3 regions of the Aliidongia dinghuensis genome follow, and region 2 is predicted to be linked to each of the others. Evidence: predicted binding sites of a transcription regulator. Region 2 holds the regulator's gene; each other region holds the start of a gene.
What was found. Region 2 encodes HrcA, which represses chaperone genes, less so after heat shock. Its sites were predicted from a motif close to GTTAGCACTCNCCNNNGGNGAGTGCTAAC; they were not measured.
Positions count from the first base shown of each region.

Region 1 (10,227 bases), on a different contig from region 2:
CCGCGTGCGAGCGGATCAAGAATACGCCGCTGCCGTTCGCCTATACGCTGCTGATCCACCGCACGACCTATCTCTTCTGCTGCTTGCTGCCATTCGGCGTGGCACCGCAGCTCGGCTGGAGCACGCCCATCCTCGTCGCGGTCGTGAGCTATACGTTCTTCGGGCTCGACGCGATCGGCGACGAGCTCGAGGACCCGTTCGGCCGCAACGAGAACGACCTGCCGCTCGACGATCTGGTGCGGACGATCGAGACGGATATCGGGGAAAGCCTCGAGGCCGGCTGATCAGTCCGCCGGCAAATCTGCCGGATCAACCGGTTGGCAGCGGAGTTCCACGATCGCCCCCGGCATACCGTCGCCGATGTGCAGGCAGAAGCCGTGCAGCCGGGCGATCGCCGCGACCAGGCTCAGGCCCAGGCCATGGCCGCCGACGTGCCGGCTCTTGTCCGAGCGGTAGAAGCGCTTCAGCACGGATTTCCGCTCGGCGGCGGCGATGCCGGGGCCGCTGTCGACGATCCGGATGACCGGGACCTGCGCCTCGAGCGTCGCCGAGAGCTCGACCCGCCCGCCCGCAGGCGTGAATTTGACCGCATTGTCGACGAGGTTCGCGACCGCCTCCATCAAGAGGTCCCGGTCGCCCGTGACGACTGGCAGCCGCTCAGCCGGTCGTGCGGTGAAGGTGATCGATTTCGCCTCCGCCAGCGGCTCGTAGAGATCGAAGACCTCCGCCAGCAGATCACGCAAGTCCACCGCGCCAAACTCGCTCCGGCGCCGGCTGTTCTCGATCTCGGAGATGCGCAGCAGCGCCGTGATGATGGCAAAGGCCTTGTCCAGGTCGGCAAGCGTGCTCGACGCCACCGTCTCCAGATCCGCCGCCCCGGTCGCGGCGAGCGCGCGCTCGAGTTTCGCGCGCATGACGGAGAGCGGCGTCCGCAGGTCATGGGCGATATTGTCGCCGACGCTCTTCACCTCGTCGAGCAGATGGCAGATCTGGTCGAGCATGCGGTTGACCTCGAGGGCAAGCTTGTCGAGATCGTCGGCCGTTCCGCGGGTCGGCAGGCGTTCCAGCAGGTTGCCGCCCATGATGTGGCCGATCGATTGCTGGACGGTCCGCACCCGGCGGAGCGCGCGGGAGCTGAGCAGCATGCCGAAGATCAAGGACAGGGCGACGCTCGGCACGATGCCGAGCAACAGCCCGCGCGAAATGGTCTGGCGCAGGACGACGACCTCGGTCATGTCCCGGCCGATGATCACCGTGCCGCCGTCGGCGCGATGCCGGGCCGCAAGCGTGACGTGGCGCGTTCCCGCCACTCGCCGATCGACGCCGCCGACGGCGGCTCCGCCGATGGCGGCGGCCGGCATGCGGTGGGCCGCCCCGTCGATCGGCAAGTCATCCGGAATGGCGGCGATGTTGCCGGCCAGCAGCTTGCCGGCCGGATCGAACAGGGCAGCGTAGCTCAGCCGATGGAGGTCGGCCGCGATGCGCAGATCGATGTCGCGCAGCAGATCGTCGGTCTCGATCTTCGCCGCATTCTCGACCTCGTCGACGATCTCATAGCGGATGCGCCCCGTCTCGACGAGCGCCGTCTGCCAATAGACGAAGCCGAAGGTGAGGAGCATGCAGGCCGCGAGTGCCGTGGTGAAGGCGAGCGCCAGCCTGAACTGAGCCGTGCGGAAGAGCTCAGTCCGGCGCACGGAGCATGAATCCGGTCCCGCGCACGCTGACGATCATCGGCACGTCGCCGTCCGCGTCGATCTTGTGCCTGAGCTTGCCCATGTGCACGTCGATCAGGTTCGTCTGCGGCACGAAGCGATAGTGCCAGACCTCCTCGAGCAGCATCGCCCGGGTGATGGTCTGATCCGGCCGCCGCATCATGTATTCGAGCAGCTTGAACTCGCGCGGCAGCAGCTCGATCTCCCGCGGACCGCGATGCACGGTCCGATCGATGAGGTCCATCTCCAGCGGCCCGACGCGGAGCACGGTCGCGCGCGTGTCGGCCGGCCGGCGCAACAGTGCCTCGACGCGCGCGGCCAGCTCGTCCATGGCGAACGGCTTCGTCAGGTAATCGTCGCCGCCCGCCTTGAGGCCGCGGACGCGGTCGTCGACCGAGCCGAGCGCGCTCAGGATGAGCACGGGCGTGCCGATCGCCTCGCTGCGCAGCGCCTCGATCATCGAAAGCCCGTCGAGCACCGGCAACATGCGGTCGGCGATCACCAGCTTGACCGACCCGTCGGCCCGTATGGCCGCGAGCCCGTCTTGCCCGGTCTCGGCCAGGCTCACGAGATAATCGCGCGCCTCGAGCTCGGCGACGATCTCCCGCCCCATGTCGGGATCATCTTCGACGACCAGGATATGCGCTCCGCGAGCGAGACCAGATGACATGGCAGTGCCGAACGTGGAGCCGGAAAGGGTGGCGTGCGGCGACGCGGCGCCGATGCTGCCCATGGACTTGGGATCGCCGTAACTGGGCGACAAGATTCACCTCCTCCGTCACGTGAGGGTGCAAGGGATCTCTGTACCCGGCTCAATCTCCCGAGTTCGGCAACCGCATCAAATAAAATATGTTTTAGGGCGAAATAAGTTTTATGGCGCCGGCAAAAACGGGAGAGCGGATGACCGCTCTCCCCTCGCAATATCGGACGACTCTCGCCGCTTACCAGCGGAACGAGGTCTCCATGATGAGCGCCGTCGAATCGAAATTCTTGGCGAAGACGTTGTTGTTGGCGGCCACACCGCCGGTCCCCGACGTGAAATTGGCACCGTTCGGCACATAGGCACCGCCGGCGTCATAGAGCGTCTGCTGGATCATGCCCGTGAGATTGACGCCCGGCCCGACCGAATAGGTCGCACCGACCTGGATCACGTCGTTGGTCACGGCCCGCTTGACGTTCGCGTCGCCAGTCAGGCCCTCATACTCGCCGCGCGACCATTCCACGCCCATGCGGATGGCACCGATCGTGTAGGACAGGTTGAGGTCGAGGTTCTTGTTGACCATCTCGTTCGTCTTGAGCGTGCTGAACGAGATCGGAACGCCCACCGCATTGAATGCGGTCGCGACGCCGGCGCCGGTGCCCATCAGACCGTTCGGGAACGCCTGCGACAGCTCATAGTCGAAGCCCAGCTCGTACGGGCCGTAATTGACCTGGACGCCGCTGTTGTAGATCTGCGGGTCGGCGTTGTTGGTCGGGGTCAGAACGCAGTCGTTCGAGAGCGCGTCGTTGCCGAGCGCTACCTTGTTGGAGCAGGCGCCCTTGCGGCTCGCGGTCGAGTAGCCGGCGGTCCATGCCACCTTCGCCGGACCGACCGTGCCGGCCCAGCCGGTCGACAGCGACCAGTAGTTATAGGCCGTCGCATTGTTGAGCAGGCTCGGCGTCAGGCCGTTCGTCTGGTTGTCGGTCAGGCCGTTGTTGTCGCCGATGTTGCCCGGACCGTTCGTGTGGCCGCCCGCCTTGTCCGGTGTGTAGCTCGCCGCGAAATGGAAGCCGGCAATGACCGGGCTGTAGTACGCGATCTTCGTGCCGCGGCTGTCGAGGTTGAGCGTGGTCAGGTTGAACACGGGCGAGTTCGAGAAATAGATCGCGGCCGAGTTCGCACCGGTGTTCTGATCGCCGGTGACGCCGGCATTGGTGCCGACCGCGTCGTCGCGGCGGACGTCGCTGAAGTCGCCGATGCGCACCTCGCCCCAGCTCTGGGCGTTCCTCAGGTAGATATAGCTGTCCTTGATCGTCGTGTTGTTCGAGCTCTGGAAGCCGTTCGTCGTGCTGGCCGCAGCGTTCGGCGCGCTGAACGCATTGAGGCGCGTGAAGACGCCGGCGGTGATGCCGTTCGAGAAGGTCGTCGAACCGAGGAAGCGGATCAGGAAATAGTCCTGGAAGCCGACCGGCTGCCGCTTGTAGGCGGCGTCGCCCGGCTGATCGTCCTGCGAGATCATGGCGGCAGCACCGGTGTAGTACTGGCCGCCGAGCTTCATCTGGATCGGCTGATCGGTACTCGCGGTCTGCGCGTAGGCGCCGTGCGCAAGAAGACCCGCCGCGACGAACGCGGACGTCTGGAGAAGCAGTTTCTTCATGGTAGGCGTTGGCCTTCGATAGGCCTGAGCGTCGTGCGGACGGTCAGGTTTGCCGTAGCGTGCCCCCACACAGCCGCGACAAGTTTAACCTCCTGTGCGGCCGAAGATACGGCCGGGCTCCCGCCGGTCAAGCAAGCATGCCGGAACGCGTCGGCAAATTCGAACGCTGTTGCCGCGACGCCACAACTCGCCACCCGCAGGACAACGATATCAATGCGCGCATATTATTACAGACTTGGAACAAAAATATAATAACATTAACCAAATACCGCAAAGCAAAAATAAAAGATATTTTAATAGAGCCCAGAGACCGATCCAGGCCACATATTTGGCCAAGATAATAAATATTCTCTCAATCAATCCGAAAAATTCGCAAACAACCTTGGCCGGAGAGCTCGACGATCGCCAAATACCTGGCGAGACCGGGCGGACTTCCCGAGCATTCGACTTTCGATACAGGTACGGGATACCTCCTGCCGTGCCTGTCGAGCCTCCCCCACCGGCGAATCCGCGCCCCCATCGCGGGTCGGTGGCGGGAGGTTCACCCTTTCACGAGCGAAGGGCCCGGGCGTTTTCCCGGGCCCTCCAATAGCGTCGACGAGAGGATGCCGACTAGATGGCGTCGACTAGAAGTCCATGTCGCCCATGCCGCCGCCGGGCATGGGTGGTGGGGCCGTCTTCCTCGGCTTCTCGGCGACGAGCGCCTCGGTGGTGATGAGCAGGCCGGCAATCGAGGCCGCGTCCTGCAACGCCGTGCGCACCACCTTGACCGGGTCGATCACACCGGCGGCGACCAGGTCCTGGTACTCGCCGGTCGCGGCATTGTAGCCCCAGTCGTAGTCGGTAAGCTCGAGCAGCTTGCCGACGATGATGGAGCCGTCGGCGCCGGCGTTCTCGGCGATCTGCCGCGCCGGCATCTGGAGCGCCCGGCGCACGATGGCGACACCGGCCTTCTGGTCGTCATTTTCCGGCGCGACGCCCTCGGTCGCCTTCGAGGCCCTGAGCAAGGCGACGCCGCCGCCCGGCAGGATGCCCTCCTCGACCGCCGCGCGGGTTGCATGCAGCGCGTCGTCGACCCGGTCCTTGCGCTCCTTGACCTCGATCTCGGTGGCGCCACCGACGCGGATGACCGCGACGCCGCCCGCGAGCTTGGCCAGCCGCTCCTGCAGCTTCTCCCGGTCATAGTCCGAGGTCGTCTCCTCGACCTGCGCGCGGATCTGGGCAATGCGGCCTTCGATTGCAGCCTTCTCACCGGCGCCGTCGACGATGGTCGTGTTCTCCTTGTCGATCATGATCTTCTTGGCGCGGCCCAGCATGTCGAGGGTGACGCTCTCGAGCTTGATGCCGAGTTCCTCGCTGATGAGCTGGCCATCGGTCAGGATCGCAATGTCCTCCAGCATCGCCTTGCGGCGGTCGCCGAAGCCCGGCGCCTTGACGGCCGCTACCTTGAGGCCACCCCGGAGCTTGTTGACGACGAGGGTCGCCAAGGCCTCGCCCTCGATGTCCTCGGCAATGATGAGGAGCGGCTTGCCGGACTGCACCACGCCCTCCAGCACCGGCAGCAGCGCCTGCAGGCCCGAGAGCTTCTTCTCGTGGATCAGGATGTAGGGCTCCTCGAGCTCGGCCCGCATCTTCTCGGCATTGGTCACGAAATAGGGCGAGACATAGCCGCGGTCGAACTGCATGCCTTCGACCACTTCGAGCTCGGTGCCGAGGCTCTTCGCCTCTTCGACGGTGATGACGCCCTCGTTGCCGACCTTCTGCATGGCCTCGGCGAGGAAGCTGCCGATCTCGGTGTCGCCGTTGGCCGAGACGGTGGCGACCTGGGCGATCTCGTCGTTGCGCGTCACCTTGCGGGCATGGCTCTTCAGGTCCTCGACGACCGCGTGGACCGCGAGATCGACGCCGCGCTTCAGGTCCATCGGGTTCATGCCGGCGGCCACCGCCCTGGCGCCTTCCCTGACGATCGCCTGGGCCAGCACGGTCGCGGTCGTGGTGCCGTCGCCGGCGATATCGCTCGTCTTGGACGCGACTTCGCGGACCATCTGGGCGCCCATGTTCTCGAACTTGTCCTCGAGCTCGATCTCCTTGGCGACCGTCACGCCGTCCTTGGTGATGCGCGGGGCACCGAACGACTTGTCGATGACGACGTTGCGGCCCTTCGGGCCCAAGGTGACCTTGACCGCATTGGCGAGCGTGTCCACGCCGCGCAGCATCCTTTCGCGCGCGTCGGCGGAGAACTTCACTTCCTTGGCAGCCATATCCCCTATCTCCCTTGCTGATTTGCGTTATGGCGAGCGGCAGTCAGGCGGCCTGGCCGACCGGCTGGGCGTCTTCGATCACACCGAGGATGTCGCTCTCCTTCATGATGAGCAGGTCCTCGCCGTCGATCTTGACCTCGGTGCCGGACCATTTGCCGAACAGCACGCGGTCGCCGGCCTTGAGCTCGGTCGGCACCAGCTGACCCTGCTGGTCACGGACCCCGGGACCGACGGCGGCCACCTCGCCTTGCTGCGGTTTTTCCTTGGCCGTGTCGGGAATGATGATGCCGCCGGCGGTCTTGTCCTCGGCATCGATGCGGCGCACGATCACACGGTCGTGCAGCGGGCGGAAATGCATGCAGATCCTCCAGTGCAATACAGCGGCGGCACGGGCCCCGGGACTGGAAAGACCCGAGGCGCCGGTCAACCGGGAAGCGTCCATTTTTCCCGTCGGCAGAGCGGCACGGGAATCTTAGCACTCTCACCCCATGAGTGCCAAATACTGGGATCGGCGCCCGCCCGGCGGCGGAGGGAACCGCCCGAAGAACGGAACCGTTGGCGGCGTAGTCGGTAGAGAACTCGGGCTAGAGACGCGCCGAGCGCCGCCTCGTCGCCCTCGATTCGATCGAAAGGGCACGCATGCAGACGGCACCGCGCCTCCTCGCCTTGTCCCCGTTGAGCCCGGACGATCTCCTGGCCCGGCGCGACCGTCTGCCGGCGGTTGCGGGCCTCGCCTTCACGGCGGCGACGCTGCTCGATCCCGCAACCTATCTCGCGATGATCCTGAGCGTCCGGCGAATCGAGGCGCCATCATGAGCCGCCGGGGGCAGAAGCCCCTGCTGCAGGCCGCGTCCGAGCGCGCGACCGACCGGCCCGTGATCGCGCGCGACTGGTACAAGGACGCGATCATCTACGAGCTGCACATCAAGTCCTTCTATGATTCTGACAATGACGGCATCGGCGATTTCGCCGGCCTGACGCAGAAGCTCGATTATCTGCGGGATCTGGGCGTCACCGCCGTCTGGCTCCTGCCGTTCTACCCCTCGCCGCTGCGCGACGACGGCTACGACATCGCCGAATACAAGGACATCAACCCGTCCTACGGCACCATGGCCGACTTCAAGGCCTTCGTGCGCGAGGCCCATCGCCGGGGCCTGCGCGTCATCACGGAGCTGGTCATCAACCACACCTCGGACCAGCATCCCTGGTTCCTCCGTGCGCGCCGGGCCAAGGCCGGATCCAGCCATCGAAATTTCTACGTCTGGTCCGACACCGACCAGCGCTATCTCGGCACGCGCATCATCTTCCTCGACACCGAGACGTCGAACTGGGCCTGGGACCCGGTGGCCAAGGCCTATTACTGGCACCGGTTCTATTCGCACCAGCCGGACCTGAACTTCGACAATCCGGCCGTCGTGCGCGCGGTGCTGAACGTCATGCGCTTCTGGCTCGATCTCGGCGTCGACGGGCTCCGGCTCGACGCCGTGCCCTATCTCGTCGAACGCGAAGGCACCAACAACGAGAACCTGCCGGAAACCCATGGGATCCTGCGCACGCTGCGCGCCGAGATCGACGCCTCCTACCCGGACAAGATGCTGCTGGCCGAGGCGAACCAGTGGCCGGAGGACGTGCTGCCCTATTTCGGCAAGGGCGACCAATGCCACATGGCGTTCCACTTCCCGCTGATGCCGCGCATCTACATGGCGGTGGCGCAAGAAGACCGCCATCCGATCACCGACATCATGCGCCAGACGCCGGACATCCCGGAGGGCTGCCAATGGGCGATCTTCCTCAGGAACCATGACGAGCTGACGCTCGAGATGGTGACGGACCGGGAACGCGACTATCTCTGGGACGTCTACGCCGTCGACCGGCGCATGCGGATCAATCTCGGCATCCGCCGGCGCCTGGCGCCGCTGATGCAGAACGACCGGCGGCGCATCGACCTCTTGAACTCGATCCTGTTCTCGATGCCCGGCACGCCGGTGCTCTATTACGGCGACGAGATCGGCATGGGCGACAATTTCTATCTGGGCGACCGCGACGGCGTGCGCACGCCCATGCAATGGTCGCCCGACCGCAACGGCGGCTTCTCGCGCGCGGACCCGGCGCGCTTGTTCCTGCCGGCGATCCAGGATGCGGAATACGGCTTCCTGTCGGTCAATGTCGAGGCGCAGAGCCGCTCGCCCACCTCCATGCTGAATTCGATCCGCCGGCTGATGGCGGTCCGGCGCGATCTCAAGTCCATGGGCCGCGGCAAACTCACCTTCCTCTACCCGCTCAACCGCAAGCTCCTGGCCTATGTCCGCAGCATCGACGACGAGCTGGTCCTGTGCGTCGTCAATCTGTCGCGGGCGGCACAGTCGGTGGAGCTCGACCTCTCGGCCTATCGCGGCCGGGTGCCGGTCGAGCTCCTGGGCCTGTCGACCTTCCCGCCGATCCTCGACCGGCCTTATCACCTGACCATGGCCGGCCACAGCTTCTTCTGGTTCAAGCTCATGGAGCCGAGCCAGATCGAGGGCGGTCTTGCCATGCTCGAGGTCAGCCGCGACGGCGGCGTCGAGCCGGTCACGCTCGTGCTGCGCAGCGGCTGGGACGAGTTCCTGACCGGTGCCGCGGCGTCCGAACTGGGCCGGGCGGTGCTGCGCCAGTTCCTGCCGACGCAGCGCTGGTTCGCCGCCAAGGACGTCGGGGTCGCATCCGCGCAGATCGTCGACGCGGCGGACCTGCCGCGCCGCGACGCCGACGAGCCCTGGAGCCTGGCGATCGTCGAGACGACGCTCGCCGATGGCCGGATCCAGCATTACCAGATGCCGTTCGGCCTGGTCTGGGGAGCCCCCACGGCCGAGGCCCGCGCCGCGGTGCAGCCGATGACGCTCGCCCATGTCCGGCGCTTCCGGGCCGAGGGCGCGCTCTACGACGGCGGCATCCATCCGGGCTGGGCGCTCGCCGCCATCGAGGCGATCGGCGCCGGCCGCGAAATGCCGTTCCGCGGCGGCGGCAAGGCCGCTTTCCGTCCAAGCTCCAAGTTCGCCGAGCGGCCGTTCCCGAGCGAGCCCGCGGTCCGACAGCTGGGCGTCGAGCAGTCGAACAGCTCGATCGCGGTGCAGGATTATGGCGTGCTCAAGCTCTATCGCAGGCTCGAAGACGGTGTCCATCCCGAGATCGAGATGTGCCGCTTCCTCACCGGGACGGCTGGCTTCACCGGTACACCGCCGCTGCTCGGCACCATCGAACGGCTGGGGCGCGACGGGACGACGACGGCGCTCGGCATCCTGACCGGCTATGTCGCGAACCAGGGCGACGCCTGGTCCTATGCCCAGGACCATCTGAAACGCGTGTTGCAGGAGCGCTGGAACGGCACCGGCGAGCCGGCCCACGCGGAACAGGCGCCGGCCGACCCGCATGCTTATTTCCTCGAGCTCATGGGCCGGCTCGGCTATCAGACGGCCGAATTGCACCGCGCGCTCTGCCCGAGCGGCGACACCGACCCGGCCTTCGCGCCCGAGCCGATCACACCTGCCGACCTGGCGCGCTGGCGCCAGGAGACGCGGGCCAGCGCCGAGGCGTTGCTCGGCCGGCTCGCATCGCAACGAACATCTGCACCCGACCCCGCGGTCGACCGGCTGCTGACGCTCGGCGACCGGCTGCTCCAGCGCATCGACGCCGCCTGCGCGGGCCGGGTCCAGGCGGTCAAGACCCGGCTGCATGGCGACTATCATCTGGGCCAGGTCCTGGTGGCGCAGAACGACTTCTCGATCATCGATTTCGAGGGCGAGCCCCGGCGGACGCTCGACGAGCGGCGGGAGAAGCACACGCCGCTCAAGGATGTCGCCGGCATGATCCGCTCGATCGATTATGCCGCCGCCGCCGCGGTCCGCGCGGCGGCCGACCTGC
Region 1 covers NZ_BMJQ01000002.1:106,973-117,199, reverse strand. The annotation lists gene IEY58_RS03980 (bestrophin family protein) at 1-284, shown strand, start outside; gene IEY58_RS03975 (sensor histidine kinase) at 285-1,694, opposite strand; gene IEY58_RS03970 (response regulator transcription factor) at 1,681-2,382, opposite strand; gene IEY58_RS03965 (porin) at 2,654-4,069, opposite strand; gene groL (chaperonin GroEL) at 4,696-6,330, opposite strand; gene groES (co-chaperone GroES) at 6,374-6,688, opposite strand; gene IEY58_RS03950 (hypothetical protein) at 6,970-7,146, shown strand; gene treS (maltose alpha-D-glucosyltransferase) at 7,143-10,227, shown strand, end outside.
Region 1: a site for HrcA is predicted at 6,802-6,830, ahead of groES (co-chaperone GroES). Genes of this name have one in related genera too.

Region 2 (10,227 bases):
CTCCCGCTCGCGGCGCACGAAGGCCCCGCCGAGCGGCAGGCTCACCGCGAACGAGGCCCAGGTCCAGAGCGGCCAGCCGGCCTCGCGGCCGAGAATGAGCGGCGTCAGCACGGCGCCGAGGGTGAGCGCCGCGAGCGCCATGCCGGGCACATCGAACCGGACGCGCTTTGCCCGCAGCGTCTCGTCCAGCAACAGAGCCGCCGCCGGTACGGCAATGAGACCGACCGGCAGGTTGACCAGGAAGACGAGGCGCCAGCCGAGGCCGAGCCAGTCCCAGTCGACGAGTGCCCCACCCAGGAGCTGGCCGGCGATGGCGCCCAGGCCGAGCGCCGAACCATAGAGCGCGAAGGCGAAGCGCCGCCGCTCCGGCGCCATCTGGACCCGCAGCATGGCGACGATCTGCGGGTGCAGGACGGCACCCGTGATACCCTGCAACAGCCGGGCCGCGACCAGAAACGCGGGCGACGGGGCGAGGCCGCACAGGAGCGAGGCGAGGGTGAAGCCGGCGAAGCCCAAGAGATACATGCGCTTGCGGCCATAGAGGTCGCCGAGACGCCCGCCGGTCACAAGGCTCATGCCGTAGGCCAGGCCATAGGCCACAATGATCAGCTGGATTGTGCCGTAGCCGGTGTTGAAGTCGGCCTTGAGCCGGGGGATCGCGACATTGACGATGAAATTGTCGAGCGCCACGACGAAGGCGCCGAGCAGCAGCACCGAGATCGGCGCCCAGAACCGGGGCGCCGGCGTGTGATCAGACATTTCTATCTCCTTGAACGCGTCCGCCGGGAATGTCGATTTCGCTGGATGCGGACGCGCGGTAGCGACAGAATGGCCGCTCAGAGGTACTAGGACAATCTAAGCAGTTATCCTGGTATAGGAGATACCATGATGAGTGCGATCACGGTCGACCGGGCCGGCCTCGCGGCATTTCTCATCAGCCAGCGCGCGAAGCTGCAGCCGGAGGCGGTCGGCTTGCCCACCGGCGGCCGCCGGCGCACGCCCGGCCTCCGACGCGAGGAGGTAGCCCAGCTCGCCGGCCTCGGCGTCACCTGGTACACTTGGCTCGAACAGGGCCGCGACATCCAGGTCTCGACCGCGGCGCTCGACCGGATCGCGACGGCACTCAGGCTCGACGCGACAGAGCGGGCGCATCTCTTCGTGCTCACCGGCCGCGCCGCGCCCGCGGTCCCGTCCGAGATGGCGGCGTCGGTGAGCCCGCTGCTCCGGCGCATGATCGACAGCCTGCACGACCAGCCGGTCGTCGTGCGCAACGGACGCTGGGACGCCGTCGCCTGGAACCGGGGCGCCGAACGGCTGATCATCGACTTCAGCCGACGGCCACCGCGCGAGCGCAACATGCTATGGCTGATGTTCGCCGAGCCACACTTCCGCCGGATCCTGCCGGATTGGGAAATCGCGGCCAGGCGCTCCATCGCCCGCTTCCGCACGGACTTCGCCCGCTCGGGCGGCCATCCGGCCTTCCAGAGCCTGGTGGACGATCTGTGGCACGCCTCGCCCGACTTCCGGCCGCTGTGGCAGCAGCATGACGTCCTGGCGCCGGCCGACGGCTTGAAGCGCTTCCAGCACCCGATCGTGGGCTACCTCGAACTGGACCACACCGTCCTCCACGCAGGCGAAGCGCTCGAGCTCAGCGTCACCGTCTATTCCGCTGCTCCTGGCACCCTCTCGGCCGAGCGGCTTGCCCGCCTACTGACCATGGATCTGCCCGAGGAGAGTGCTGCGTGACCGATGCCCCTGTCCATCTCGCCATCGGCACGCCCTGCTATGGCGGCCAGGTGACGAGCCAGTTCGCCGTCTCGCTCCTGAAGCTGCAGCGCGCGTGCGACCAGCGCGGCATCGGCTTCACGGTACTGCTGCAGGGCGGCGACGCACTGGTCACCCGCGCGCGCCAGAATGTCGTGGCGCATTTCCTCGGCAATCCGGCCGCGACGCACCTGCTGTTCGTCGACGCCGACATTGGCTTCGAGCCGGAAGCGGCGTTCCGGCTCCTGGATTTCGGTGCGGACATGGCGGCCGGGGTCTATCCGACCAAGAAGATCGACTGGCCCAAGGTGAAGGCGGTCGCGGCCCAGGGGCGCGAGCCGATCGAGGCGGCGGCGCTCTCCTATGTCCTCGAATTCCTCGACCCCGGCCGCATCGGCGTCAGGGACGGCTTTGCCCGCGTGCGCTATGCCGGCACCGGCTTCCTGATGATCCGGCGCCCGGTGCTGGAGCGCATGCAAGCGCACTACGCGGAGCTGAAATACGCCCGCGAGCACCAGGCGAACGACCCGCTCAAGGACAGCCCGCACCGCTATGCTCTGTTCGACTGCCTGATCGACCGGGAGACCGGCACCTATCTCTCCGAAGACTTCAGCTTCTGCCGGCGCTGGACGGCAATGGGCGGCGAGATCTGGGCAGATCTCCAAAGCCGCCTCAGCCATACCGGGCCGCTCACGTTCCAGGGCGACGTCGCGACGCAGTTCGGCCCGGCCTGATCCAGCCGGCCTGATCCAGCCGACCTGATCCAGCCTGCCCGATAGGCTCTTGGCGGCGAGGCCTTCTCTCGCCTAGGGTGCCCGCGCCGCGCTTCTTCCGGATCCTGCCTGAATGTCCCGCCTGCTGGTTCTGCCGCTCCTGTCGCTTTCGCTCGCCGCCTGTTCGCCGGGCAAGCCCATCGAATATGTCGTGCATCAATCGACGATCGTGGCCGACGCCGGCAAGCCCAGCGAGCGGCGCATCGAGATCCTGGAAGACGCGCGCCTCACCCCGGCCATGCGTGAAGCCATGTGGGGCGGCAGCAAGGACCCGGCCGATTTCCTTTCCGCCCCGGGTGTCACGGCCGACGCGGCGCTCAAGAAGTCTTTCGCCGAGACCGAGACGCGGCATGCGCTCATCCGGCTCATCGACCTCGACGGCAAGGCGCTCGCCGAACGACGGCTCGACTGCGAGCTTGCGGCGACGTCGGACCATCCGCTGCCGCAGACGGGCGGGCGCCAGGTCTGGGCGCTCGGCAACGACTGCTCGACCGGCGAAGGGCTCTATGCCGGCCTCATCACGCATTTCTTCACGGTCGAGGGCGACAAGATCGTCTGGCAGCATTACGTCGACAAGACGACCGGCGAGGATGAGGAGCTGACCGTGGTCCAGGCGGCGCGCATCACCTGGCACCTGATGCCGAAGGATCATGCCGACGAGATCCTGGAGGTAAGCAGCCATCCGGATTTCACCGACCCGCGTTTCCAGAAGCTGAAGCCCGGCGAGGAATTGCCGACAGACCTGCCGGACGTAGTCGACTACATCCACTACCGGGCCGACGGGCAGGGCGGCTGGATCCGCCAGCAGCGCACGGCCAAGAACACGACGTGGGACATCCGCCAGGACTTCCCGGCGATAAGCGCGTTTCCGGGGTAAAGAAAACCCTCGCCCACGCGAGTGGGAGAGGGTGCCGAGCGTCAAGCGAGGCGGGTGAGGGTGCCTGGGTCGGACCGCCCTCACCCCAACCCTCTCCCGCAAGCGGGAAAGGGAGCCCCCGTCAGTCCCTCAAATCGTCCCAGAATTCGCGGACGCGGGCGAAGAAGCCTTCGGATTCCGGGCTGGTCTTGGCGCCGCCGCCTTCGATCTCGAACTCGCGCAGCAGTTCCTGCTGGCGCTTGGTGAGATTGACCGGCGTTTCCACGACCGCCTCGATATACATGTCGCCGCGCGACGGCGAGCGCAGCACGGACATGCCCTTGGCCTTGAGGCGGAACTGGTGGCCCGACTGGGTGCCGGCCGGGATCGTGACGCGCGCGCGCGCGCCGTCGATCGTCGGTACCTCGATCTGGCCGCCCAAGGACGCGGTCGTCATCGGGATGGGCACGCGGCAATGGATGTTGGCGCCGTCGCGCTGGAACAGCCGGTGCGGCGTCACCGACAGGAAGATATAGAGGTCGCCCGGGGCCGAGCCGCGGATGCCGGCCTCGCCCTCGCCGGCCAGGCGAATGCGCGTGCCTTCCTCGACGCCGGCCGGGATATTGACCGACAGCGTCTTTTCCTTGCGCACGCGGCCCTGGCCGCCGCACGACTTGCACGGGTTCTCGATCACGCGGCCGGCGCCGCCGCAGCTGGGGCAGGTGCGTTCGATTGTGAAGAAGCCCTGCTGGGCGCGCACTTTGCCATGGCCATGGCAGGTCGTGCAGGTGACCGGCTTCGATCCGGCCTCGGCGCCCGAGCCCTTGCAGGCCTCGCAGCTCTGCGAGGTCGGCACGCGGATCTGGGCGGTCGAGCCCTTGAACGCGTCCTCGAGGCTGATTTCGAGATTGTAGCGCAGGTCGGAGCCGCGGGAGGCCGACGGGCCGCGCCGGCCGCCGACGAAATCGCCGAACATCTCGTCGAAGATGTCGGCAAAGCCGCTCGCGAAGCCGAAATCGCCCGGACCGCCGCCGGCCCGGCCGCCGCCGTTCTCGAAGGCGCCGTGGCCGAACCGGTCATAGGCCGCGCGCTTCTGATCGTCCTTCAGGACGTCATAGGCCTCGCTGATATCCTTGAACTTGTGCTCGGCCGTCTTGTCGCCCGGATTGCGGTCCGGGTGATATTGCATCGCGAGCTTGCGGTACGCCTTCTTGAGGTCATCCGGGCTCGCGCCGCGCCCGACTCCCAGAACATCGTAATAGTCTTGTTTCGCCATATGGTCGGATCCCGACGAACCGGGGGGCGATCTCGAATCGCTTCGAGCCGCCCCCCTGCCTCTCTAGAACCGGTAACCGGCCGCTTAGGCCTGGTGACCCTTCTTACGCTCGTCGACTTCCTCGAAGTCGGCATCGACCACACGGCCGTCGTCGCCGCCGCCGCCGCCGGCGGCCTGACCCGCCTCCGGACCGGCATGGGGCGTCTCGGCACCCGGCGCGCCCTCCGCCGCCGCCTTCGCCTTGTAGATCGCCTCGCCGATCTTCATCGACACCTGGGCCAGCGCCTCGGTCTTGGCCTTGATCGCCTCGGCGTCATCCGTCGAGAGCGCCGCCTTCAGCGCCGCGACCGCATCCTCGACCGCCTTCTTGTCGGCCTCGGCGACGCTCTGGGCCGCCTCTTCCTTCAAGGTGCGCTCGGTCGAATGGACGAGCGCCTCCGCCTGGTTCCTGACCTCGACCAGCTCACGCTTCTTCTTGTCCGCCTCGGCGTTGAGCTCGGCTTCCTTGACCATCTTGTCGATCTCGCTGTCCGAGAGACCGCCCGAGGCCTGGATACGGATCTGCTGCTCCTTGCCGGTGCCCTTGTCCTTGGCCGACACCTGGACGATGCCGTTCGCGTCGATGTCGAACGTCACCTCGATCTGCGGCATGCCGCGCGGCGCCGGCGGCAGGCCGATGAGGTCGAACTGGCCGAGCAGCTTGTTGTCGGCCGCCATCTCGCGCTCGCCCTGGAACACGCGGATCGTGACCGCGGTCTGGTTGTCCTCGGCGGTCGAGAAGGTCTGGCTCTTCTTGGTCGGGATCGTCGTGTTGCGGTCGATGAGGCGCGTGAAGACGCCGCCCAGGGTCTCGATGCCGAGCGACAGCGGCGTCACGTCGAGGAGCAGGACGTCCTTGACCTCGCCCTTCAACACGCCGGCCTGGATCGCGGCGCCGATGGCCACGACCTCGTCCGGGTTCACGCCCTTGTTCGGCTCCTTGCCGAAGATCTGCTTCACGGTCTCGGCGATCTTGGGCATGCGGGTCATGCCGCCGACCAGGATCACTTCGTCGATCTCGGAGGCCTTCAGGCCTGCATCACGGAGCGCCGCCTTGCAGGGCTCGATCGTCCGCTGCACCAGATCCTCGACCAGGCTCTCGAGCTTGGCGCGGGAGAGCTTGATGTTGAGATGCTTCGGACCCGACTGGTCGGCCGTGATGAACGGCAGATTGACCTCGGTCTGCATCGAGGACGACAGCTCGATCTTCGCCTTCTCGGCCGCTTCCTTGAGGCGCTGGAGCGCCAGCCGGTCCTTGCGCAGGTCGATGCCCTGCTCCTTCCGGAACTCGTCGGCCAGGTAGTCGATCACCGACTTGTCGAAATCCTCGCCGCCGAGGAACGTGTCGCCGTTGGTCGACTTCACCTCGAACACGCCGTCGCCGATCTCGAGGATCGAGACGTCGAACGTGCCGCCGCCCAGGTCATAGACCGCGATCGTGCCGGAGCCGCGCTTCTCCATGCCATAGGCAAGGGCCGCCGCGGTCGGCTCGTTGATGATGCGCAGCACTTCGAGGCCGGCGATCTTGCCGGCGTCCTTCGTCGCCTGGCGCTGGCTGTCGTTGAAATAGGCCGGCACCGTGATGACCGCCTGGGTCACCGTCTCGCCGAGATAGGCCTCGGCGGTCTCCTTCATCTTCTGCAGGATGAACGCGCTGATCTGCGACGGCGCGTACTTGTCGTTGCGGCTCTCGACCCAGGCGTCGCCATTGTCGGCGCCGATGATCTTATAGGGAACGAGGCCGATATCCTTCTTGACGGTCGGATCTTCGAAGCGGCGGCCGATCAGGCGCTTGATCGCAGAGAAAGTGTTCTCCGGGTTGGTGACGCCCTGGCGCTTCGCCGCCTGGCCGACCAGGCGCTCGCCGTTCTCGGTGAAGGCGACCATCGACGGCGTCGTGCGCGCACCTTCACTGTTCTCGATCACCTTGGCGGTCTTGCCTTCCATGACAGCGACGCAGGAATTGGTCGTGCCGAGATCGATACCGATGACTTTGCTCATTACTGCCTCTCAAACAAGCAGGACGCGAGGGCCTCCGAGGAGCGCTCCTTCACCGTCCCCCGATATTTCACCTGGGCGCCACGATTCGACCGGGCGCCCGCCGATATATATGGGCGGCTTTCCGACCCTGCAACGGGGCGAAATGCTTTCCTGTCACGGATTCGTGAGGGAAAATCGAAAAGCCACACTCGACCGGGATCAGGCCGTGCGATCGACGCGCTGATGCGCCTCCGCAGCCGGTTTTTCGCCCGCCGACTTTTCGGTGGCCGGCTTCTCCGCCGCGGCGGCTTCCGTCACCGGGCCCTTGGCAACGCCGACCATCGCCTCACGCAGCAGCCGGTCGTGGATCGTGTAGCCGGCCTGCAGCACCTGGACGACCGTGCCCGCGGGCTTGCCGGTGTTCTCGAGCTCGAAGATCGCCTGGTGCAGGTTGTGGTCGAACTTCTCGCCGACAGGATCGACCCTGCGGATGCCGTGCTTCTCGAACGCGCCCAGCAGCTCGCGCTCGGTCGCGGACACGCCCGAGAGCAGGTTCTTCACCAGCTCGTTCTTCGTCGCCTGGGCCTCCGGCACGCTGTCGATCGCGCGGCGCAGGTTGTCGGCGACGTTGACCAGGTCCTTGGCGAAGCCGGAGATCGCGAACTTGAGCGCGTCCTCCCGGTCGCGCTGAGCGCGGCGACGCACGTTCTCCTGCTCGGCGAGCGCGCGCAGCGCCTGGTCCTTGTATTTCGCGACCTCGGCCTCGAGCTCGGCCACGCGCGCCTCGGCGGAAACGCCCGTCTCGGCCGGCTGCGTCGCCTCGATCAGCTCTTCGGTCTCGGGGGTATTGGGGTTATCTGCCATCGTCGACTGAGTCCTGATTTATCCAATGGAACGCCCGATCACCTTGGCGGTGTAATCCACCATGGGGATGATGCGGGCATAGTTGATCCGCGTGGGGCCGATCACGCCGATGGCCCCGACGATCTGCTCTCGGCTGTTCATATAGGGTGCGATCACCATCGAACAGCCCGCGATGCCGAACAGCGAGTTGGCGGAGCCGATAAAGATCTGCACGCCCTCGCCGCGATGGGTCGCCTCGACGAGGCGCATCATCGTTTCCTTGGTCTCGAGCATCTCGAAGAGCCGCCGCACCCGGTCGAGGTCCTCGAGCGCGTTGATATCCTCGAGCAGGTTCTTCTGGCCGCGCACGATGAGCGAGCCGCCCGAACGCTCTCCGGACCAGGACGCGAGGCCCGCCTCGACGAGGCGCGCGGTGAGCTCGTCGAGCTCCGCCTGGTTCTGGGCCAGCTCCTGCACCAGCGCCGCCTTGGCCTCCTCGAGCGTGAAGCCCACCATCCGCGCGGAGAGGAAATTGCCAGCGGTGACGAGCGCGGAGGCCGGCACGCCGACCGGCACCTCGATGACACGGTTCTCGACCAGGCCGTCCTCGGTCACCAGCACGACGAGCGCCCGGCCGGGCCCGAGGGCCACAAACTCGGCATGCTTCAAGGCGCTCTCGGTCTTGGGCGCCAGCACCAGGCCGGCACAGCGCGACAGACCCGACAAGGTCTGCGTCGCCTGTTCCAGCACGGCCGAAAACGACCGGCCGCCGGCGGCACAGCGCGCATCGAGATTGTCGCGCTCATCCTGCGAGAGCCGGCCCACCTCGAGCAGCCCGTCGACAAAGAGCCGGAGCCCCGCATCGGTCGGCAGGCGGCCGGCCGAGGTATGCGGCGCGAACAGCAGGCCCGCCTCCTCGAGATCCGCCATCACGTTGCGGATCGTCGCCGGCGAGAGATTGAGCCCGAGCCGGCGCGAGATCGTGCGCGAGCCGATCGGCTCGCCGGTCTCCACATAGGCATCGACGATCGTGCGGAAGATCTCCCGGCTACGCTCGTTGAGCATGCCGACGAGCGTTTCCGTTCTCGCGCGGGGCATGTCGCGGTCGCTCAAGCTCGCCGATCGTCCCTTGTGAGACAGTGAATGCAATGGAACCTCGCCGCTGACGGCCAAGGCGTGCCGAAACTTAGGGACGACAAGCCCGGGCGTCAACCTTCGCCCCTTCAAGCCGCCCATGTATCGATGCCGGCAAATCCTGGACGCGCAGGCGACTGGCAGAGTAGGTTGGCGCCCCATTCGAGTACGCCCGCTCGAGAATATTCGGATCGTCGAAAGAAGCCAGAGACCCATGTCACGTCCTTCCGGTCGCCCGGTCGACCAGCTCCGCCCGGTGACGCTCACCCCCGGCTTCGCCAAATATGCCGAGGGTTCCTGCCTCGCGAAGTTCGGCGAGACCCATGTGCTCTGCACCGCCTCGGTCGAGGAAAAGGTGCCGCCGTTCCTGCGCAACACCGGCGCCGGCTGGATCACCGCCGAATACGGCATGCTGCCGCGGTCGACCCATACGCGGACGGAACGCGAGGCGGCACGCGGCAAGCAGTCGGGCCGCACGCAGGAGATCCAGCGCCTGATCGGCCGGTCGCTCCGCGCGATCTGCGACCTCAAGGCCTTGGGCGAGCGGCAGATCAAGATCGACTGCGACGTGCTGCAGGCCGACGGCGGCACGCGCACTGCGTCGATCACCGGCAGCTATGTGGCGCTGCACCTGGCGCTCAGGGGCCTGGTCGACCAGAAGCTGATCCCGGTCCTGCCGCTCCGCGACCAGGTCGCCGCCGTGTCCTGCGGCATCTATAACGGCGTGCCCGTGCTCGACCTCGACTATCCGGAAGATTCCGCCGCGGAGGCCGACGCCAATTTCGTGCTGACCGCGACCGGCCGGATCGTCGAGATCCAGGCAACCGCCGAGGAGGCGCCGTTTGCCGAGGAGCAGTTCGCGGAGCTCCTGAAGCTCGCGCGCAAGGGCATCGCCGAGCTTGCCCGGCTGCAGCGGGCGGCTGTAGGCCTGGGCGGGCTCTGACACCCATGTGCGCCGCCGTTCCACGCCGCCGCTTCACCGGCACCGGCCTCATCGTCGCGACCCATAATCCGGGCAAGCTGCGTGAGATCGTCGAGCTGCTGGCGCCCTATGGCGTGCACGTGAGTTCGGCCGCGGAGCACGGCCTGCCGGAGCCGGAGGAGACCGGGACCACCTTCCTCGCCAATGCCGAGCTCAAGGCCCTGGCGGCGGCGCTGGCAGCCGGCGTGCCGGCGCTGTCGGACGATTCCGGCCTCGCGGTCGACGCGCTCGGCGGCGCTCCCGGCATCTATTCGGCGCGCTGGGCCGGGCCCGACAAGGATTTCGCCGCCGCCATGGCGCGCGTCGAGCACGAGCTCACGGACAAGGGAGCCGCCAGCCGGCGCGCCCATTTCGTGTGTGCGCTGACGCTCGCCTGGCCGGACGGTCACTACGAGAGCTTCGAGGGTCGCGTGTCGGGCACGCTCACCTTCCCGCCGCGCGGCGACCGCGGCTTCGGCTATGACCCGATCTTCGTGCCCGACGGCATGAGCCAGACCTTCGGCGAGATGCACGAGGCGACCAAGCATCGCATCAGCCACCGGGCCCGTGCCTTCGGCCAGTTGGTCGAGGCCTGTTTCGC
Region 2 covers NZ_BMJQ01000012.1:102,509-112,735, reverse strand. The annotation lists gene IEY58_RS22085 (MFS transporter) at 1-759, opposite strand, end outside; gene IEY58_RS22080 (helix-turn-helix transcriptional regulator) at 886-1,746, shown strand; gene IEY58_RS22075 (hypothetical protein) at 1,743-2,498, shown strand; gene IEY58_RS22070 (hypothetical protein) at 2,611-3,414, shown strand; gene dnaJ (molecular chaperone DnaJ) at 3,536-4,669, opposite strand; gene dnaK (molecular chaperone DnaK) at 4,754-6,709, opposite strand; gene grpE (nucleotide exchange factor GrpE) at 6,908-7,552, opposite strand; gene hrcA (heat-inducible transcriptional repressor HrcA) at 7,571-8,629, opposite strand; gene rph (ribonuclease PH) at 8,880-9,608, shown strand; gene rdgB (RdgB/HAM1 family non-canonical purine NTP pyrophosphatase) at 9,614-10,227, shown strand, end outside.

Region 3 (10,227 bases), on a different contig from region 2:
CCTGGAAAGCGTCCGCCGCCTGGTCCGCCGCCTGCGGCGGCTCGATGGCGGCGCCGCTCGCCCGACCCCGCTTCTCGACCAGCCGCCTTGAGGCCTGATACCTCACACCTGAAACTGCCGTCCCGGCCGAACGCCCTCACGACAACGGAAAGGTTCGCTGCATGCTGAACGAATTCAAGAAATTCGCGATACGCGGCAACGTGATCGACCTCGCGGTCGGCATCATCATCGGCACGGCCTTCACGGCGATCGTCACCTCGCTCGTCAACGACGTGCTGATGCCGCCGCTCGGCCTCATCATCGGCGGCATTGATTTCTCGGATTTCTTCGTCACGCTCAAGGGCGGCGGCCACGAGACGCTCGCGGCGGCGAAAGCGGCCGGCGACGTTACGATCAACTACGGCCTGTTCCTGAATTCGATCATCAAATTCATCATCGTCGCCTTCGCCGTATTCCTGCTGGTGCGCTATATCAACAAGCTCGCCGGCCCCAAGGACACGGCCCCGCCCCCGCCGTCCAAGAGCGAACTGCTGCTGGCGGAGATCCGCGATCTTCTGAAGCAGCGCCCGGTCTGAGCCCGCGCTGCCAAATCAGTTGGGCGCCTGCAGCCGCAGGCGATCGAGCGCCTGCTGGGTCGTAAGCGCGTTGGTATCGGATCCGGGCTGCGGCGGCTCAGTCGCAAGCTCGCGTTGATGCGACTGGAGCTCGGTCCGATAGAGCGACTGCTTCTGCTGGTCGACCGGATTGTTCGCGGCCGGCGCCGGCGGATAGGCCATAGGCTGCGGCACCGGCGGCGTGAACGACGGCGGCGGAGGCAGGAAGACGGGCGGCAGCACGCCCGGCCGCCCCACCGGATCGGCGAGCGCCGGACCGGCAACGGCCACGACGCCCAGCAGGAAGAGGATCGCTGGTCTCATCTTATCGAGATGGGGCCGATCCTGCCGGCCGCCAATATCAAGTCCTCCGCGTCAGAGCGGCGCGGTCTCGACAAGGGCTCAGATCCTTCCGTTATCTCGATCAATGATTTCGGCTATCTGATCAAATCATTTTTCATGATGCATCGCGAGCACTAAGTCTGATCCACATACCGGACGAGGAAGGGACATCGCCATGGCGACCGAATTCACCCGTTGGCTCGGCATCGATCATCCGATCATTCAGGCGCCCATGGCCGGCGCCGGCTCGACGCCGGCGATGACGGCCGCCGTATCGGCTGCGGGCGGGCTGGGGTCGATCGGCGCCGCCTATCTCAGTCTCGACGCACTCGCGGCTGAAGTGGCCGAGGTCCGCAGCCGGACCGATCGCCCGTTCGCGATCAACCTCTTTGCCCGCAGCGAGAGTGCGCCCGGCGCCGCCGACCCGGCGCCCATGCTGGCGCTGATCGCCCGGCATCACGAGGCGCTCGGGATCGAGCCGCCGGTGCTGCCGTCGATGCCGCCCGATCCGCTCGACAGTCAGCTGGCGGCGATGCTCGTTCATCAGCCGGCCGTGGTCAGCTTCACCATGGGCGCGCTGCCGGCCGCAGACGTTGCGCGGCTCAAGGCCGCCGGCATCAAGACCATGGGCACGGCGACCACCGTGGCCGAGGCGAAGGCGCTCGAGGCGAGCGGCGTCGATGCGATCATCGCCCAGGGCAGCGAGGCAGGCGGCCATCGCGGCACGTTCTTCGCCCCCTGGCAGGCGGCGCTGATCGGCACCATGGCGCTCGTGCCGCAGATCGTCGACGCCGTGTCCGTGCCGGTCGTGGCGGCGGGCGGCATCATGGACGGCCGCGGCATCGTCGCGGCAGAGGCGCTGGGGGCGGCCGCCGTGCAGATGGGCACCGCCTTCCTCACCACGACCGAAAGCGGCATCCACGAGGCCTACAAGGCAGCACTCCTCGCCTCCGCCGACACGGCGACCACGGTCACCCTCGCCTTTTCCGGCCGGCCGGCGCGCGGCATGCGCAACCGGTTCCTGACCGAGGTCGAGGCGGTGGCGGACCAGATCCTGTCGTTCCCGCTGCAGAATTCGACGACGCGGCCCATGCGCTCCGCTGCGGCACGTCAAGGCGATATCGAGCGCCTGTCGCTGTGGAGCGGCCAAGCGGCATCGCTCGGCCGCCGCATGGGCTCGGCCGAACTGGTGCGCCGGCTGGTCGACGAAGCCGAGGCAGTGCGCGCCCGCCTGCGGTAACGGTTCGTCGGGCGGTAACGGTTCGACTCGCCATCGTCATTGCGGGCCGCTATAAGGCGCGGGCGGAGGATGAAACGGCCCTTCGCCCGCGCGGTGGCCATGCGCCCCACCCCGCACCTGCCCTTTTTCATAAAAATTTGACGGGCCGCCGGCTTGACAGAGCGGGGGCCGAATCGTATTTGGCTTAGCACTCATCGGGGGAGAGTGCTAACAGCACGCTCCCTGCGATCCTTACATAATGCTTTCGAGGAGCTTCCCCATGAAATTCCGTCCGCTGCACGACCGCGTCGTGGTCAAGCGCATCGAGCAGGAAGAGAAGTCCAAGGGCGGCATCATCATCCCCGACACGGCCAAGGAAAAGCCGCAGGAGGGCGAGGTGGTCGCGGTGGGCCCGGGTGCCCGCGACGAGCAGGGCAAGATCCATGCGCTCGACGTCAAGGCTGGCGACCGGGTTCTGTTCGGCAAGTGGTCCGGCACGGAAATCAAGATCGACGGCGTCGATTATCTGGTCATGAAGGAATCGGACATCGTGGGCGTGATCGCGGGCTAAGTACCGTCGAACCCTCATCGTTTCGTTCGAACACCCATTTCAGGGATTTAAGACATGGCTGCCAAGGAAGTTAAGTTTGCAGGCGACGCGCGCGACAAGATGCTGCGCGGCGTCGACATCCTCGCCAACGCCGTCAAGGTGACCTTGGGCCCGAAGGGCCGCAACGTCGTCATCGACAAGTCGTTCGGCGCACCGCGCATCACCAAGGACGGCGTTACCGTCGCCAAGGAGATCGAGCTCTCGGACAAGTTCGAGAACATGGGCGCGCAGATGGTTCGTGAGGTCGCGTCCAAGACGAACGACCTCGCCGGCGACGGCACCACGACCGCGACCGTGCTGGCCCAGGCGATCGTCAAGGAAGGCGCCAAGGCGGTGGCCGCCGGCATGAATCCGATGGACCTGAAGCGCGGCATCGACATGGCCGTCGAGGCCGTGATCACCACGGTCAAGGCCCAGTCCAAGAAGATCTCGACCAACGAAGAGATCGAGCAGGTCGGCCGCATCTCGGCGAACGGTGATGCGGACATCGCCAAGAAGATCGCCGAGGCGATGGCCAAGGTCGGCAACGAGGGCGTGATCACGGTCGAAGAGGCGAAGAGCCTCGAGACCGAGCTCGACGTCGTCGAGGGCATGCAGTTCGACCGCGGCTACCTGTCGCCGTACTTCGTGACCAACGCCGAGAAGATGGTCGCGGACCTCGAGAACCCGTACATCCTGATCCACGAGAAGAAGCTCTCGGGCCTGCAGGCGCTGCTGCCGGTGCTGGAAGCCGTCGTGCAGTCGGGCCGTCCGCTGCTGATCATCGCCGAGGACGTCGAAGGCGAGGCCTTGGCCACGCTCGTCGTCAACAAGCTGCGCGGTGGCCTCAAGATCGCCGCGGTCAAGGCGCCGGGCTTCGGTGACCGCCGCAAGGCGATGCTGGAAGACATCGCGATCCTGACCGACGGCCAGCTGATCAGCGAAGAGCTGGGCATCAAGCTCGAGAACGTCACGCTCGACATGCTCGGCAAGGCCAAGAAGATCACGATCACCAAGGAAGAGACCACGATCGTCGACGGTGCCGGCGCCAAGGCCGACATCGAAGGCCGCGTCGCCCAGATCCGCGCGCAGATCGAGGAGACGACCTCGGACTACGACCGTGAGAAGCTCCAGGAGCGCCTGGCCAAGCTCGCGGGCGGCGTCGCGGTCATCCGCGTCGGCGGTGCGACCGAGGTCGAGGTCAAGGAGAAGAAGGACCGCGTCGACGACGCGATGCACGCGACCCGTGCGGCGGTCGAGGAAGGCATCGTCCCGGGCGGCGGCGTCACGCTGCTCTACGCCGCCAAGGCGATCGAAAAGCTGAAGCCGGCAAACAACGACCAGCAGGTCGGCATCAACCTGGTGAAGAAGGCGCTGCAGGCGCCGGTTCGCCAGATCGCCGAGAACTCGGGCGTCGACGGCTCGATCATCGTCGGCAAGCTGCTCGACTCGACCGATGTCAACTGGGGCTACGACGCCCAGAAGGGCGAGTTCACCGACATGATCAAGGCCGGCATCATCGATCCGACCAAGGTCGTGCGCGTGGCGCTCCAGGACGCGGCCTCGGTCGCCGGCCTGCTCATCACCACCGAGGCGATGATTGCCGACAAGCCGGAGAAGAAGGCCCCGCCGATGCCGGGTGGCGACATGGGCGGCATGGGCGGCATGGACTTCTAAGTCCAACGTCCAAGACGAACCAAGGAGCGATCCGTTTCGCTGGCGGAACGGATCGCTCCGACGGAAAGCGGACGCCGCGGGGCCTAGCCTTGCGGCGTTCTGCATTTTGGCACCCCCTACCCTTGTAGGATGGCCCCGGCGTCACGATTTGGTTCGGGGAGACCGCGACACCTCACCCGCCTGCCCCAGAGTTCTCGATGCCGCTTCTCGCCCGCCTGCGCGATCTCCTCCTGCACCTGCTGACGCCGTTCGCGGCGGCCCTGTTCCTGCTCGAGGATCTGCTGATCCGCCGGCTGGGCCGGCTCCTGGGCCGCCTTGCCGCCTTGCCGCCCGTGGCACGCGCCGAGGCCTGGGCCGCGGGCCTGCCACCTTATGGCGCCCTGGCGCTGTTCCTCGTGCCGTCGATGCTGATCCTGCCCGAGAAGCTGCTGATCATCCTGTTCCTGCACCGCCATCACTATTGGCTCGCGCTTGCGACTCTCGTCGGCGCCAAGCTGTTCGCGACCGCCGCCATCGGCCGCATCCTGTCGGTGTGCCATCCGAGCCTGTCGCAGCTCGCCTGGTTCCGGCGCGCCGACCAGTGGGTCCGCACGACCCGCGACCGTATCCACGACGCGATCCGGCGCACGGCCATCTGGCGCGCGGGCGAGCGGCTCAAGCGGCGCGTCGCCGCGTGGAACCCATTCGCCGAGCTGCGCGGCCGGCTCAGAGGCGGACGGCCGCTCTGACCGCTGCTTCCCGTCGTCATTCTCTCTAAAGAGCCATCGAACTGCGGCGAAGAAGGGGTTGGCCTGCCCTTCCCGCCCCCCTTATGGTAGGCGCCGTTCGAACACGCGAGGAGGTGAGACGTCATGGGCCAGTTCGGAATGGGGCAGTCGGTGCGGCGGACCGAGGACCAGCGTTTCATCACCGGCTACGGCCGCTACACCGACGACATCAACCTGCCGCACCAGGCCTATGCCCATGTCCTGCGCTCGCCCCATGCCTCGGCGCGGATCACCCGCATCGACATTAGCGCCGCCGCAGCCGCACCGGGCGTGCTCGCCGTACTCACCGGCAAGGACCTCGCGGCCGACGGCATCGGCCCCATCCCCTGCACGGCGCCGATCACGAACATCGACGGCACGCCGGGCAAGTTCCCGCCCCACCCGGCACTGGTGATCGACCGGGTCCGCCATGTCGGCGACCAGGTGGCGCTCGTGGTTGCAACCAGCGCCGCCGCGGCACGCGACGCGGCCGAGCTCGTCGAGGTCGACTACGACATCCTGCCGGCCATCGCCGATACCGGCTCGGCGCTCGAGTCCGGCAAGCCGCTGGTCTGGGACGATATCCCCAACAACCTCTGCTTCGACTGGCACATGGGCGACAAGGCGGCGACCGAGGCCGGCTTCGCCAAGGCCGCGCGCGTCGCCAAGATCGACCTCGTCAACAACCGCGTCATCGTCGCCTCGATGGAACCGCGCAACGCGCTGGGCTTCTATGACCGCGGCGAGGACCGCTACACGCTCTACACCGGCAGCCAGGGCTCGCACACGCTGCGCAAGCTGCTGTCCGGCAATGTGCTGAAGGTGCCCGAGGCCAAGATCCGCGTGGTGACGCCCGACGTCGGCGGCGGCTTCGGCATGAAGCTGTTCCTCTATCCCGAGCAGGTCCTGGTGCTGTGGGCCGCGAAGAAGGTCGGCGTGCCGGTCAAATGGTCGGCCGAGCGCGGCGAGGCGTTCCTGACCGACACCCATGGCCGCGATCACGTGACCCATGCCGAGGTCGCGATGGACGAGAACGGCCGGTTCCTGGCCTGGCGCTTCGAGACGACAGCCAATCTCGGCGCCTATCTCTCGAACTACGGGCCGTTCATCCCGACCGCGGCCGGCTCCGGCATGCTGGCCGGCGTCTATGCCTCCCCGGCGCTCTATGTGCGGGTCAAGGGCGTGTTCACCCATACGACGCCGGTCGACGCCTATCGCGGCGCCGGCCGGCCCGAAGCGGCCTATGTGGTCGAGCGCCTGGTCGACAAGGCGGCGCGCGAGCTGGGCCTGGCGCCTGAGGAGCTGCGCCGGCGCAACTTCATCCGGCCGGAGCAGATGCCGTTCCGCACCGCGGGCGGGCTCACCTACGACAGCGGCGACTTCCGGAAGAACATGGAAGACGCGCTCACGAACATCGACCAGGCCGGCTTCCTGGCGCGCAAGGCGGAAGCGGCCAGGCGCGGCAAGCTGCGCGGGCTCGGCATCGCCTGCTACATCGAGCAGTGCGGCGGCGGTTCCGACGAGATGGCGGAGCTGCGCTTCGACCCGTCGGGCGGTGTCACTCTGCTGATCGGCAGCCAATCCTCCGGCCAGGGCCATCAGACCGCCTATGCCCAGCTCGTCGCCGACGGGCTGGGCCTGCCCTTCGAGAGCATCCGCGTCGTCCAGGGCGACAGCGACACAGTGTCGTTCGGTCGCGGCACCGGCGGCTCGCGCTCGCTGCCGGTCGGCGGTGCCGCGACCTCGCTCGCCGTCGGCAAGGTGATCGAGCGCGGCCGCAAGATCGCGGCCCATCTCCTGGAAGCGGCCGAGGCGGACATCGAGTTCAAGGACGGCCAGTTCACCATCGCCGGCACGGACCGCAAGATGGACCTGGTCGCCGTGGTGAAGGCGTCCTTCAACGGCAAGCTGCCCGCCGGCATGGAGGGTGGCTTCGACGAGACCGCGCGCTGGACGCCGCCGGCCGGCACCTTCCCGAACGGCACCCACGCGGTCGAGGTCGAGGTCGACCCCGAGACCGGCGAGACCCAGATCCTGCGCTATGTCGTGGTCGACGATTTCGGCGCGGTGGTGAACCCGCTGCTGCTCGAGGGCCAGGTCCATGGCGGCGTCGGCCAGGGCGTCGGCCAGGCGCTGCTCGAGGGCGTCGTCTACGATGCCGATTCGGGCCAGCTCGTGACCGGCTCGTTCATGGACTACGCCATGCCGCGGGCGCTGCACCTGCCCGACATCGAGTTCTCGTACAATGTCGTGCCGTGCAAGACGAATCTGCTCGGCATCAAGGGCGCCGGCGAAGCGGGCGCCATCGGCGCGCCGCCGGCGGTGATCAATGCCATCGTCGATGCGCTGGCGCCGCGCGGCATCGAGCATGTCGACATGCCGGCGACGCCGCTCGCCGTCTGGCAGGCGCTCCAGGCTGCGGCCCCGGCGGAAGCTGCCGAATAGATGGCTGACCTGGACCTGGGACCGCTGCTCGCCGCCGCCATCGACGCCGCCCACGACGCCGCCCGCGAGATCCTCGACGTCTATGCCGGGGACTTCGCGGTCGCCCGCAAGAGCGACCAGTCACCGGTGACGCTCGCCGATGCCCGGGCGGAAGCGGTCATCCTGCCGCGCCTCATGGCGGCTGCCCCCGACATCCCGGTCATCTCGGAGGAGCAGGCCGAGGCGACCGGCCTGCCCGCCGCCGCGGCCGAACGGTTCTGGCTGGTCGATCCGCTCGACGGCACCAAGGAATTCATCAAGCGCAACGGCGAGTTCACGGTGAACATCGCGCTCATCGAGGCCGGCCGGCCGATCCTGGGCGTGGTCGGCATTCCGGCGCAGGGCCTGATCTATGCCGCAGCCGGCCCCGGCACGGCGGGGCGCCACGACGCGAGCGGCACGCGCACCGCGATCGCAGCACGCGCCTGCCCGCCGGAGGGCGCGGTCGTGATGTCGAGCCGCTCGCACGAGACCAATACCGACCTCGACGCGCTGCTGGCACGCCGCAAGGTCGCCGAGCGTCGGATCGCTGGCAGTGCGCTCAAGTTCTGCAGGGTCGCCGAAGGGGCAGCCGACCTCTACCCGCGCATCGGCCCGACCATGGAATGGGACACGGCCGCGGGCCAGGCTGTGCTGGAAGCGGCCGGCGGCCGCATGACCCGGCTCGACGGCACGCCCTTCACCTATGGCAAGCCCGGCTTTCGCAACCCGGGCTTCGTTGCTGAAGGACGATAGGGGTCGAGAGGCCGGTAGCTAGGCGCCCGCCAACTCGGCCTTGAGCCAGGCGAGGAAGCGCCTGACCTTTGCCGTCTCAGCGCGATCGGGGCGGCTCAGGAACCAGTAGGCATAGGGGCTCGGCACCGAAAGCGCAAAGGGCCGCACCAGCCGGCCTGCGCGCACGTCGTCCGCGATCAGCAAGTCCGGCGCGAGCGCAACGCCCTGCCCCGCTGCGGCGGCGTCGAGCGCCAGATGGGAATTGCTGAAGCGCAGCCCCCGGTCGAGCCTGACCCGGTCCGCCACGCCGGCAGCCGTGAGCCAGGCCAGCCATCCGGCCTCGTCGGGCAGCGCATCGCGCAAGAGGTCTTGATGGGCGAGGTCCTCGGGCCGGTGCAGCACCGCCCGTCCCTTGAGCAGGAGCGGACTGCACACCGGCGTCAAGGCACCGACGGCCAACCGTTCGGCATGCAGCCCCGGATAAGGTCCGGTACCATAGCGCAGCGCCACGTCCACGCCCGGATCGCGCGCCAGATCGATCACCGCGTCGGTCGCCCCCAGCCTCAGCTCGATTTCCGGATGCCGGTCGCGAAACCGGCGGAGGCGCGGGACCAGCCATTTGGCGGCGAGCGACGGCACGACGCTGACCGACAGGGCCGCCCGGTCGGTGCCGGTAAGGCGCGCCTGCTCCAGCGCGCGATCGAGATCGGCAAAGGCGCGCTCGGCCGCCTCACCCAGCGCTGCGCCGGCCGGCAGCAGGCGGAGCGCGCGATTGAGGCGCTGGAACAGGCTCACGCCCAGATGCTCCTCCAGCGCCTTCACCTGATGACTGATCGCCGCGGGCGTCACACCCAGCTCGGCCGCCGCCGCCTTGAAACTGCCGAGGCGAGCCGCCGCCTCGAACGCCCGCAAGGCGGCATGCGGCACCGGCGCGCGGCTGAGAGGTGGGGATGTCATGGTTTGGTCAGATTAGTTTGATTCATCTGACAGCGAAAAGCGCTCGTTTGCGCCGCCGGGCGCAGCCCCGCATGCTGCGTCGGAGCGGAACCTGGAATGGCGAGACCCCATGAGCGAGCGAAGCTTCACCTTCCTGATCGGCAGCGGTCGGCGCGACGGCAACAGCGAACGCCTGGCCCGGCGCGCGGCCGAAGCGCTTTCGAGTTCGATCGAGCAGCGCTGGCTCCATCTCCTGGATCTGCCGCTGGCCCCCTTCGCCGATCTGCGTCATGGCGACAGCCCGTTTCCGCCCCCTGCCGGCCATGAGCAGACGTTGCTGGACGCCACCCTCCAGCCGACCGACCTCGTCTTCGTGGCACCACTCTACTGGTACGGCCTGCCGGCGGCGACCAAGCTCTATCTGGACTATTGGAGCGCGTGGCTGCGCCTGCCCGGATGCGACTTCAAGGGGCGCATGGCGCAGAAGACGTTCTGGGCCGTGACGGCAATCAGCGACGACGAGGATCGGATGGCCGCCCCGCTGATCGGCTCGCTCGAGCTGACGGCGGGCTATCTCGGCGCCCGGTGGGGCGGCGCGTTGCTGGGGCACGGCAACCGGCCGGGCGACGTGCTCCACGACGCCCGCGCGGTCGAGCAAGCACGAACCTTCTTCACCGAGGCAAGAGACGCCTAGCCAATCCGGCGCAGGATCTCGCGCGCGGCCTTGCCGATCTCGCGCGCCGCGATCGTGTCCGGCGCGTGCTCGGCGATGCCGAGGCCGGCCGCCATGCTCATGGCGAGGCCGCTGCGGTTGCCGATGCGGGCGTCGGCGAGCTCCGCCTTCACACCGTTGAGGGCGGCGATCATGTCGTCGGTCATGGCGCGGCGCGTGGGCACCCGGTTCATCACCAGGAGCACCGGCACCTT
Region 3 covers NZ_BMJQ01000008.1:26,235-36,461, reverse strand. The annotation lists gene IEY58_RS15810 (tetratricopeptide repeat protein) at 1-91, shown strand, start outside; gene mscL (large conductance mechanosensitive channel protein MscL) at 162-575, shown strand; gene IEY58_RS15800 (hypothetical protein) at 591-917, opposite strand; gene IEY58_RS15795 (hypothetical protein) at 927-1,073, shown strand; gene IEY58_RS15790 (NAD(P)H-dependent flavin oxidoreductase) at 1,111-2,175, shown strand; gene groES (co-chaperone GroES) at 2,435-2,725, shown strand; gene groL (chaperonin GroEL) at 2,780-4,420, shown strand; gene IEY58_RS15775 (hypothetical protein) at 4,618-5,148, shown strand; gene IEY58_RS15770 (xanthine dehydrogenase family protein molybdopterin-binding subunit) at 5,272-7,611, shown strand; gene cysQ (3'(2'),5'-bisphosphate nucleotidase CysQ) at 7,612-8,385, shown strand; gene gcvA (transcriptional regulator GcvA) at 8,404-9,321, opposite strand; gene IEY58_RS15755 (flavodoxin family protein) at 9,431-9,994, shown strand; gene parA (ParA family partition ATPase) at 9,991-10,227, opposite strand, start outside.
Region 3: a site for HrcA is predicted at 2,359-2,387, ahead of groES (co-chaperone GroES). Genes of this name have one in related genera too.